Regions from separate parts of the Bacillus sp. BACIII genome, predicted to be linked through region 1. Evidence: riboswitches for the same ligand, from Rfam matches in the RefSeq annotation. Region 1 holds a riboswitch; the other holds the start of a gene.
The links. A riboswitch is a leader RNA that binds a small molecule or an ion and turns the genes downstream of it on or off. The one in region 1 is predicted to bind glycine.
Positions count from the first base shown of each region.

Region 2: it holds a riboswitch for glycine, as region 1 does, so the genes downstream of both, ACXN9U_RS18505 (amino acid permease) here and gcvT (glycine cleavage system aminomethyltransferase GcvT) in region 1, are expected to answer to the same signal.

Region 1 is NZ_CM174437.1:572,022-578,083, forward strand. Features, by position in the region: gene tasA (biofilm matrix protein TasA) at 1-141, shown strand, start outside; gene sinR (transcriptional regulator SinR) at 189-524, opposite strand; gene sinI (anti-repressor SinI) at 558-731, opposite strand; gene ACXN9U_RS03140 (YqhG family protein) at 908-1,702, opposite strand; gene ACXN9U_RS03145 (DEAD/DEAH box helicase) at 1,724-3,394, opposite strand; glycine riboswitch at 3,539-3,639, shown strand; gene gcvT (glycine cleavage system aminomethyltransferase GcvT) at 3,818-4,918, shown strand; gene gcvPA (aminomethyl-transferring glycine dehydrogenase subunit GcvPA) at 4,933-6,062, shown strand, end outside.
Region 2 is NZ_CM174437.1:3,753,789-3,759,850, reverse strand. Features, by position in the region: gene ACXN9U_RS18520 (FAD binding domain-containing protein) at 1-786, shown strand, start outside; gene ACXN9U_RS18515 ((2Fe-2S)-binding protein) at 779-1,243, shown strand; gene fbp (fructose-1,6-bisphosphatase) at 1,303-3,228, opposite strand; glycine riboswitch at 3,521-3,601, shown strand; gene ACXN9U_RS18505 (amino acid permease) at 3,746-5,089, shown strand; gene ahpF (alkyl hydroperoxide reductase subunit F) at 5,567-6,062, opposite strand, start outside.

The DNA.
Region 1 (6,062 bases):
AAATTCCAGGGCAATGCGATTTCTCTTCAATTCTCTTTTGAAGCGACGCAATGGAACGGCTTGACCATTACAAAAGATCATACGGATAAAGACGGTTACGTGAAGGAAAACGAAAAGGCTCACAGTGAGGATAAAAACTAATCCGAACGGCGGGCAGATAAAAGAGGAGTTGTGCACATATGGCGGCACTACTCCTCTTTTTGCGATTTTCTCCATTTTTGATAATCTAAAAATTCACGAAATTGTTTTTTTGATACCCCGGATGTCATCGCATCACGAACTAATTTCTCCCATTCACTATCTAATTGACCATCGTATTCGGTTTCATGTTTTTCATCAAGTAAAGTATGAACCGAGACGTCCAGAACAGCGGAGACTTTTTCTAGAAATTGAATGGAGGGGTTCGTCTGTAAATTTCGTTCTATTGAGCTTAAATAAGACTTCGCTACCCCAGCTTTTTCAGCTAGTTCTGATAGTGAGTAGCCTTTTTCTTTTCGGTATTGTTTAATACGCTGGCCAATCAATGTCATCACCTTCCTTGTGATATTATAGCACATTCAGAAAGGATTTACGGTATGACTTCTGGCGGCCTGGATATGTTGAGAAGACTTTTTATGCGAATGCAGGTATTTGCGTATTTCTTCCAGGCTGATATTTGCTTTTTGAGCTTCTAATATCAGCTCAACCCATTCCTTATCTAATTGCGAAAATTCCATTTTTGCATTTTTCATGCATTTTCTCCTCCTAAAATACTTGTTTATGTATTTCAGCCAATCCGCCCATGACCTTATCTTTACATGTCTGGAAGTGATTCATCGCATGCGAAACGCCAGAAATTTTTTCTGTATACTTTTATTATAATATAGAATTTCTAGAAAAAACGGGAAAGGTGTCGAATGGATAACGCTTATCCAGAAAAATTACTTTGCAGGAAAAATAAACCGCCATTTTCGATCTGAATGTGGATTTTCGGCTGATATAAGGCTTTCAGCGCTTGTTTTTCCAAGTGGTATTCCTCAGGTTTTTCCTCTGTCTGCTCGTAAAACTGATCGAGCAGCCTGAGATCCTTCTTCCATCTGGCGACCGCGCTGTCGGCCCAGTCTGACGGTTCTTTTGCGGCAGCGTTTTTTAAGTAATGCTCCATCCTTTTAATCCCGCTTTCCGGCTTAATCATCGGCGATATGGTAAAGCAATAGTCTGATATTTGTGATGTCATCGGCAGCGGTGCAAGCTTCTGCTGAAATCCTTCAACGATTGTTCCAGAAACAAGATGCAGGCCTAAAGACAAAAGTCTGTCTTTTTTCATGTCGGATTGGTATGAAATCACTACATTTAATCCAAGCCAGGGCTGAAGCGGCACTCTGGCTCCGGCTGATACAATTTTCTCATATATTCTTGTAAATCTCCCATTTTGTTTAACTGCTTGAAAGATTTGAAAGAGGCGCGGGGCTCCAAAGTAAATAAACTCGCCGTCCATATCCTCCGGAGCCGTTTCTTTATCAGTGATGAACGTGATCTTCATCGGGTTTGGTTCGCCGCCCGTTTTTTCACGCCAATGCCAATAAAACGGGCGGTTCATAATTTGTTTGTCCATCTCGACCGTCAACTGAACCGTCATAAAACCCGGCCCGTGTTCAGTAATCGGGCAGTGGTTCGCTTCAAAAAAGCGCAGTAAAAATTGGTGAACCTCCTGCTGTCTCATGTCGCGCTTCCTCCTTTTAAATTAAGAGCCTTTTTTTCTGGCGGGTTTTTCCGTACCGTACGATAAGAAAGAGGTAAGGTTGTCCATTTTGATCCGCATTTCTTCCACTGTCAGCGAGTGGCATAAAATATCATGTAAATGATCTTCAAAATTGCTCACTTTGATTTTTGTTAAAATGTCATCTAGTTCTCCGACGACATTTTCAAATAAATGAATTTTGTCATACAAGAGTTTTAAGATATGCTCTTCCACCGTATGTTTTGTCGCCATATTGTAGATGTGGACATCTCTTTCCTGACCGAGTCTGTGAATCCTACCGATTCTTTGTTCAAGCCGCATCGGGTTCCACGGAAGGTCATAGTTGATAATATGGTTGCAAAATTGCAGGTTGATTCCTTCCCCTCCGGCTTCTGTAGCGATCAGGACCTGCACTTTGCCGCGGAAGAGATCCTTCATCCAGTCTTTTTTCCCGCGCTTAAATCCGCCTCTGAACGGAACGGAGCTTATGCCGTTCTGCTGGAGGAACCATTGCAGGTAAATCTGTGTCGCCCGATACTCAGTAAAAATAATGACCTTGTCATTAATCTTTTTAATCAAGTCAACAACTTGAATCGCTTTTGAGTTTTGCGTGACTTGATTGATGCGGTCCATTAAATTGGCAATCGTCTGTTCATCGAAAGCGGGCGCTTGTTTGTCTTTTTGATCAAGCATTTTTTTAAGCGTCATATACACGGCTTCCCTGCTTGAACAGCACTCCCGTTGCAGCGTCATAATGGAAAATGCGCTTGCGGGCTTTTCCGTGCCGTTTTTCAGTGCGTTAATGTCATCGTAGAGCGCCTGTTCCGTCGGTGAAAAGGTGATCGGCACTGTTTCCACGTGGCGCTTCGTCCATGTAAGCCCCGTGTCGCTCCGTGTGTTGCGGATCATCACTTTATTGACGAGCTCTTTTAAATGCTCATGAGCGTCAATCCCGTCCTTTTGATTGAACGTTTCTTGAAATCCGCTTTCATTTCCTAAGTGGCCGGGTTTTAACAGTGACACTAAATTGAAAATTTCTTCGATCCGGTTTTGAATCGGGGTCGCCGTCAGAAGCAGGCAATATTTCTTCACAAGACTTCTCGCAAATTCATAATTTTTCGTTTTGCTGTTTTTGAGCTTATGCGCTTCGTCAATAATGACGAGATCATACGGAATCGAAAGCACAATGTCCTTGTGTGGCGAGCGTTTTGCCGTATCAATAGAAGAAACGACGATATCGCACTGTTCCCACACATAGCTTTTCTTCTGTTCAACAGCGGGTATTAAAAACTTCTCCTGAAGCTCTTTCACCCACTGGGAAACGAGTGATGCCGGCACAAGAATCAGGATTTTTTTGGCCAGCCCGCGAATCATGTATTCTTTTAAAATCAGTCCCGCTTCGACCGTTTTTCCGAGCCCCACTTCATCAGCCAAAATCGCTTTGCCATTCATTTTTTCAACGACTTTCTGCGCGACTTCAAGCTGATGGGGAAGCGGAGTGAAATCGGGCAGGTATAAAGGAGCCCTCAACCCTTCGAATTCAGGAATGGCAAGGGTCTGCTGGACTTCAGCCGACAGTTTGTACATCTCCCAATTTGACCAGGGACCGTCGGTTTTCAGCCGCTCAGAAAACTCTCCCGGCCAGTTTGCATCAAATATGATCTCTGCTGTCATATGTAACAAAACCGCCTTTCTTTTAAAAAACTGATTTATCATCATTTTTGTTGCCGGACGTATGTGAGGGTGGTAGGATATAAGTAATCATTTCACCTAAGATATTGCTTTAGTATGTCCATAACAATTGGTAAATATGAGCGAATGACAGCAAGGGGAGAGACTCGGACGAAAAATGTGCATCCGGGCGCCGAAGGAGCAAACTGCGGAGTGAATCTCTCAGGCAAAAGAACTCTTGCTCGACGCAACTCTGGAGAGTGTCTGCGGTTTGAAGCAGCAGACCACCAAAGGGGACGTCTTTATGATGTTTTCATAAAGTAAACTTTCAGGTGCCGGGACAGAGAAACCTTCATTTTCATGAGGTGTTTCTCTGTCCTTTTTTATATGTCTTTACAATGCGCCAATGACTGAAGGGGGAAGATGATGCTGAAACGAACACCGCTTTATGACGTTTATAAAGAATACGGCGGAAAAACGATTGATTTTGGAGGATGGGAGCTGCCGGTTCAATTTTCTTCTATTAAAGAGGAGCATGAAGCCGTCCGCACAAAGGGGGGTCTGTTTGATGTATCCCATATGGGAGAAGTCGAAGTCTCCGGTAAAGACGCCCTGTCTTTTCTGCAAAAAATGATGACAAATGACGTTGCCGATTTAAATCCGGGAAGCGCGCTCTATACCGCCATGTGTTATCCTGACGGCGGTACGGTCGATGATTTGCTGATCTATCAGAAAAGCGAGAGCTGCTATCTGCTTGTGATTAACGCGTCCAATATTGAAAAAGATATCGCTTGGCTGACAGAACACGCGGAAGGGGATGTCACGCTGACGAATCAGTCTGACGGGATTTCACTGCTAGCCGTTCAGGGGCCGAATGCTCAGGCAGTTCTTGCGAAGCTGACTGAATGTGATGTGTCGTCCTTAAAACCGTTTACGTTTATTGATGGAGCTGACGTTGCCGGCCGCCAAGTTCTGCTTTCAAGAACAGGCTATACCGGTGAAGACGGGTTTGAGTTATATTGCCGCAATGAAGACGCGGTGCATCTGTTTAAGGAGATTCTTACAGCGGGAGAGAATGAAGGAATCGTTCCGTGCGGTCTCGGTGCGCGTGATACGCTGAGATTTGAAGCGAAGCTCGCTTTATACGGTCAGGAATTGACGAAAGACATTACGCCGATTGAAGCCGGAATCGGATTTGCCGTAAAACACAAGAAAGATTCCGATTTTTTCGGGAAGTCTGTATTGAGTGAACAGAAAGAAAAAGGAGCACCGCGTAAGCTGGTCGGGCTTGAGATGATTGAAAAGGGAATTCCGAGACACGGTTACGCCGTGAAAAAAGACGGTGCTCTGATCGGGGAAGTCACGACAGGCACACAATCTCCGACTTTAAAGAAAAATATCGGCCTTGCCTTAATCAAAACGGAATTCAGTGAAATCGGAACGGAAGTCGAAGTGGAAATCCGCAAAAAAACGGTAAAAGCAAAGATTGTCCGCACACCGTTTTATAAACGCCCAAAACAGAGCTGAAAAAGGAGAGTCATATGAAGCATCGATATTTGCCCGCGACAGAACAGGATAAAAAAGAAATGCTGAAAGCCATCGGCGCAGATTCAATTGATGAACTGTTTGCCGATATTCCGGAAGATGTGAGGTTTCAAAAAGACTACCAAATTAAAAAAGCAAAATCAGAAACAGAGCTGACGAGAGAGCTGACAAAGCTTGCGGCGAAAAATAAGGACGCTGTTACATATGCATCTTTTCTGGGGGCAGGAGTGTACGATCACTATCAGCCGGTTATCGTCGATCATGTGATTTCCCGGTCAGAGTTCTACACGGCGTATACGCCTTACCAGCCTGAAATTTCACAAGGAGAGCTGCAGGCGATTTTTGAATTTCAAACGATGATTTGCGAATTAACAGGTATGGATATTGCAAACTCCTCCATGTACGACGGGGGAACGGCGCTGGCAGAAGCGGCGATGCTTGCGTCAGGACATACGAAAAAGAAAAAAATCGTCATTTCCGCCGCCGTGCATCCGGAATCACGGGATGTTCTGAAAACATACGCAAAAGGCCAATATATTGAAGTTGTAGAGGTGCCTGCAAAAAACGGCGTCACAGACCTTGACGCATTAGAACATGCCGTCTGTGATGAAACGGCCGCCGTAATCGTCCAGTATCCGAACTTCTTCGGACAAATTGAGCCGTTAAAGGACATTGAGCCGCTCGCACATAAAGGGAACAGCCAGCTGATTGTTTCTTCTAACCCGCTTGCCCTCGGTATTTTGACTCCGCCCGGAGCATACGGAGCTGATATCGTCGTCGGGGACGCGCAGCCTTTCGGCATACCTGCGGCGTTCGGCGGCCCGCACTGCGGCTATTTTGCAGTAACGAAAAAACTGATGAGAAAGGTGCCGGGCCGGCTTGTCGGCCAAACGGAGGATGAAAACGGGCGGAGAGGTTTTGTTCTCACCCTTCAGGCACGCGAGCAGCATATCAGAAGAGACAAAGCCACCTCTAACATCTGCTCAAACCAGGCGCTGAATGCGTTAGCAGCTTCAGTCGCGATGACGGCGCTCGGAAAAAACGGCGTCAAAGACATGGCACGCCAAAATATACTGAAAGCCGATTATGCGAGACGCCAAGCGGAAAAAGCCGGCTTGCACGTAGC
Region 2 (6,062 bases), 710 kb from region 1:
CTATTTCACTCGCTTGCGGCCGAAAAGAAAACACCAATGTATTATTCCGGCGGCACGGAAATTATCACGTTAGGAAGGCTGAATATCATCTATACGGATGCGGTGATAGATATGAACGTGCTTCCGGAATTTCAAACCATCCGCTTTTATGAAAATGATCTGGTGATCGGAGCGGGCGTGTCATTAACGAAACTGGAGGAAGAAAATCCATTTCCGCTATTAAGTAAAACAGTAAGTGAAATTGCGGATCGGACGTCTCGAAATAAAATCAGCCTGGGCGGAAATATTTGCGGGGGCATCTATTACCGTGAGGCCGTGCTGCCGTTGCTGATTTCTGATAGTTTGCTAGGGATTGCAGGGAGAGCGGGGATTCATTACCGTCCCATAAATAAAGTATTTAACAAGGAAATACAGTTGCGAAAAGGAGATTTTTTATTTCATATCGTTGTCGATCGAGCGTATGTTGACTTGCCGTTTGTCAGTATCAAAAGAAGACAGCAGTGGAATGTCGGATATCCATTGGTGACAGTCTGTGCGCTGAAAAAAGATGATGAGATCAGAATGGCCTTCAGCGGCGTATGTCCATTTCCTTTTCGTTCTGCTGAAATGGAGGCTGTGCTTAACGATAAAAGCGGCACAGCAGAGGATAGAGTGCGCAGGTCTTTACAGTATGTACCCAAACCCGTTCTTGATGATGCAGAAGGCTCAAGTGAATATCGGATATTTATCTTGCAAAATACAATTTTAGATGCCTTGCAGGAATTAGAAGGAGGTTCCAATGTCTGATCCTATTACGTTGAAAGTAAATGGCGAAGAAAGACAGATGACTGTCAGACCGGCCGATACTTTGTTATTTGCTCTCCGTCTTCGTCTCGGATTAACTGGTTCAAAGCCGGGCTGCTTAAATGGGGATTGCGGCGCCTGTACGGTATTAACGGACGGGATACCAATGAAATCTTGCTTAATGCTTGCGGCAGAAGGGGAAGGAAAGGACATTACGACAATTGAAGGACTTATCAATACGCCGATTCAAAAGGCTTTTATTGAAAAATTTGCGTTTCAATGCGGATATTGCACACCTGGTTTTCTCATGAATTGTCATGCCTTAGTGAATACTGAGCCGAATGCAAGTGATGAAACGATTAAAAATTGGCTGGAGTCCAATATTTGCAGATGTACGGGTTATAAGGAGATTGAAGAAGCGGTTAAATCGGTTTTACATACAGGGAAAGGGGATCATTAGCCGTTGTTGCGGGGAATCACAAAAAGAGCCCAGAGAATCATCCCTGAACTCCATATTCCTCAATTCATATACCGATACTCCCGCAGTTTCTCCAAAATCGCCACTTCTTTCATCAGTTCTTCACCGACATTCGTTTCTTTCACTTTCTTCCGCTCCAGCTCTTTGTCAACTAATCGTTTCACCGTTAAGACGTCGGTTCCGGTGCTCAGCACTTCGGCCTTGGAGTTAAAGTGTTTATGGGCGACGAGCTGCATGCCGTAGGAGTTGTATAAGAGCGTGTAGCCGGCGATGCCTGTTGTGGATTGGTAGGCTTTGGAGAAGCCGCCGTCGATGACGATCATTTTTCCGTTTGCCTTGATCGGATCTTCGCCTTCGATTTCTTTTACCGGTGTATGGCCGTTGATGATATGGCCATGATCCGGGTTGAGCCCGAATTCCTTCAGGATGTTTCGGCAGGCTGCCTCGTCTTCACGCAAATAGTAATACGGGTTTTTCTTTTCTTTATGCGTTTCCTTCTCTTTGATGAAATACCGCTCAAAGGTGGTCATGGCGCGTTTTCCGAAGAGGGAGGAATACTCGCCTGTCCATAAGTACCAGACCATATCTGTCGCCAGGTCATCAGTTTCTTCCGGATGAGCAAACGCTTCCCGTAAGAACCGTTCAAAAACATCTAGCAGCTCACGGCCCGCATAAGCTTTATCCTCAATCATCATCGTTTCCATATTGCCGTTTTCGTCAACAGGAATACAGCCGTGAATCAACAGGTTGCCGTTATATTTTAAATACAGGCTGCCTTTTTTCATCATAAAATTCATATGGCGGCCCAGCTTTTCGGAGTGCTGGACAGAAAACAGCAGCTTGTCCATGACTTCTGCTTCTTCTTCTAATAGCTGATCGGGCTGTTTGGGATTCACCGTCGCAAAGCAGGTGTTTTCCAGTTGATACGTTTTTCCGTTCAGCGTGATTTCATTGCGGTCATAATCAATCTTTTCCAGTAACAGCCGTTCTTCCATATTAAAGTTCGGCCGTCTCTTAATAATCGGGCTCTCAAGCTTGAATTGGATCATCGCGATCGCCTGATGGATTTTTGTGATTTGCTTAATCTCATCTTCCGGTCTGTTTTCAGTTGCTTTCGGGCGGAAAGCCGGGTTATCATCATAATATTTTTCGGCAAGGTTCAATAGCGGTCTCAGATTGATGCCGTAGACATCTTCAATAATGTCCAGGTTGTCATAGCGGGCACAGATACGGATAATATTGGCCAGACATACTTTCGAACCGGCATAGGCGCCTATCCAGAGAACATCGTGATTCCCCCATTGAATATCCACTGAATGATAGTTGATCAGTTCTTCCATAATCCTGTCCGGCTGCGGTCCGCGGTCATAAATATCGCCGACAACATGCAGATGGTCGACCACCAATCGCTGCACGCTGTAAGCAAGCCCGGTGATCAGCTTATCAGCTTGGCCGAGCGCGATGATCTGTTCTATGATTTCGGAGTAATATTGTTCTTTGTTGGCGGCTTGTTCTGTTTTGTACAGCAGCTCTTCGGAAATATAAGCAAATTGGGCAGGCAGCGCTTTGCGCAATTTGGAGCGGGTGTACTTGGAAGAACAATATGAAACGAGCTTAATCATCCGATGAATCGTTTCTTTATACCACTCGTTTAATGCCTCTTTCGTATCAAAGTCATGTTTGATCAGCTTCAGTTTGTCCTCCGGATAATAGACCAAAGCCGCCAGTTCATCAATTTCTCTATCGTAAATGACGCCGCTGAAAATATCGCGGATCTTCTCTTTTACTCTTCCTGAACCGTTCCGCAGCACGTGCTGGAATGCCTGATACTCTCCGTGCAGATCACTGACGAAATGCTCGGTTCCTTTCGGCAGGTTCAGTATCGCTTTCAGATTAATGATCTCTGTGACCACTTTTTCTTCACAATCGTATTTTTGTGCGAGCAGATCTAAATATTTGGTTTCCAATCTCGTCCATCCCCTTTTTATTTACGAGCCATTGCATGATAAGGTGAATTTAAAGTATGACATGATGTTTAAATTATTAGACCTTATATGATAGTACCTCATAAGTCCTTTTTGAGACAAACAAAACAGAAAATACGGCGCTTAAGGCCTCAACATATACCTTCCGCAGACAGCTCATCACCCTGTTGACAAATGATTAAACTTCTATTAAAATAAAAATTTAGCTGATAGTTATTTCTATCGGAAACTTAATACGTAGCAGGCTATGATTGCTGTGGGTCGAACTACAGCAGGAGCGGCTTCTGGAGAGACCGCGGGTTTACCGCGGCGCCGAAGGGTTCACAATCTCAGGCAAAAGGACAGAAGAGTACCGAATATGTATTTGGCATGCTGTTGATTGTCAGCGGCGCAAATATAATTTGATATTCTTATGACCATGAGATTGGAGGGCATCCAATCTCTTTTTTTATTGGCTTTATTTTCTCGTCGTTCATCAAAAAGTAAGGAGGAGTCAGGTGTGGAACAGCGAGAGCTAAAGAGGGACTTGTCGAATCGGCACGTGCAGCTGATCGCCATTGGCGGCACGATCGGCACCGGATTGTTTTTAGGGTCCGGTAAGGCGATTCAGCTGGCGGGTCCTTCTATCATCTTTGCGTATTTTATTGTAGGTATTGCGCTTTTTTTCGTCATGCGGGCGCTGGGAGAACTGCTGTTATCTAAAGCGGGGTACCAATCATTAACGGATATTGCCGAGGCGTATTTAGGGCCGCGTGCGGCGTTTGTCACCGGCTGGACTTATTGGTTTTGCTGGATTATGACGGCTATGGCGGATGTGATCGCCGTCGGTGTATATGTGAAATATTGGTTTGACATTCCGCAATGGGTTCCTGCACTTATCTGTTTGCTCATTTTATTAGGGCTTAATCTGTTAACGGTCAAGATTTTTGGAGAGTTGGAGTTTTGGTTCGCCTTAATTAAGGTGATCACGATTCTCGCGTTAATTGTCATCGGTGTGGTTTTGCTGGTGATTGGGTTCAAAACGCATACCGGAACGGTTTCAGCGGCGAATCTGTGGGAGCACGGAGGCTTGTTTCCAAACGGGTTTTCAGGCTTTTTGCTATCGTTCCAGATGGTGATCTTCGCCTATGTCGGTGTGGAATTAGTGGGTGTGTCGGCAGCGGAGACATCAAATCCGAAAAAAAACATTCCGTCCGCTATCAATAAAATTCCATTGCGTATTTTATTTTTCTACGTCGGGGCATTGATCATTCTTTTATGTATTAACCCTTGGACGCAGCTGAATGCGGCGGAAAGTCCTTTTGTGAAGACCTTCAGCTTAGTCGGCATTCCGGTGGCCGCGGGAATCATTAATTTTGTCGTATTAACGTCGGCCGCTTCTGCTTGTAACAGCGGGATGTTTTCTACAAGCCGGATTTTGTATAACTTAAGCAAAACGAAACAGGCGCCGGCCAGTTTCGCGAAGCTGAATAAAAACCATGTGCCGAGCAGCGCGTTATGGGTATCGGTCATTGTGCTGTCAGCGGGCGCTCTTTTAAGCAAATTGATACCGGAAGAAGCGTTTGGCATCGTGACCACCATCAGCGCGATTTGTTTCATTTGGGTGTGGGGCGTGATTCTTGTCTGTCATATCAGATACAGGAAAACCCGCCCGGACTTACACGCAAGCTCGTCTTTCAAGGCGCCGTTCGCGCCGTTTATCAATTACGCCGTGCTGGCGCTGTTTGCCGCCATTCTGGTGATTATGCTGTTTGCGGATGCGACGCGCCCGGCTTTGCTGCTGACGCCGCTGTGGTTTATTGGACTGTTTCTTATCTATCGGGCGAGAGGGAGCAAGACATAAAGGTTATGAAGTAAATGGTCATCAGAGTTTCAAGAAAAAGACAGCGTGCCGCTTGCAGTATGCTGTCTTTTTCTTTCGTTAACCAGGCATATAGGAAACAAGCTATTTGTGCCTTAAAGGGAACGGTGGATAGCGACAAGCCTTATGTATAAAATTAGAGAGTCAACAACTAAAAAAGACTCGAATCATTTTGTTAAAAGAAAAAGTATGCCTCCCAAAATACAAATTAAAAAAAAGAAAATTGATGAGTCAGTAAAAGACTTTCTTTGCAATTCAAATAACCCCTTTCTAATTTGAGGAAAAAAGCAATAGATATAAATGGGAATATATTGATATTTTAACAAGGATAATGTTAACATTATTTACCCTTAAAATTCAAATGGAGCATCTGCAAAACTATGAGGAAAAGCATGTGTTGGCGGAGCAAACCCTAACTGATAACATAAAAAGCCGCCATTCATATGGCGGCTTTTTACATTAATTCCGGATCAAATAATCAAATGCGCCTAAAGCGGCAGTTGCACCTGATCCCATTGAGATAATGATTTGGTTGTACGGGCCGTCTGTGCAGTCCCCTGCGGCGAATAGGCCGGGAACGCTTGTTGCGCCGCTCTTATCGACGATGATTTCGCCGATGCGGTTGCGTTCGACGGTTTCGTCTAACCATTCTGTATTAGGCACGAGACCGATTTGGACGAAAACACCTTGAAGTTCAACGTGTTTTTCTTCGCCTGTTTCACGATCAACGAACGTAATGCCGTTTACGTTTTGGTCGCCTGTGATTTCTTTCGTTTGTGCATTTTTGTGCACAGTGACGTTTGGCAGGCTGTAAAGACGTTTTTGCAGGACTTCGTCTGCTTTCAGCTCCGGCGCGAACTCCAGCACAGTCACGTGATTGACGATACCTGCAAGGTCAATCGCCGCTTCGATTCCGGAGTTTCCGCCGCCGATAACGGCTACGTCTTTGCCTTCA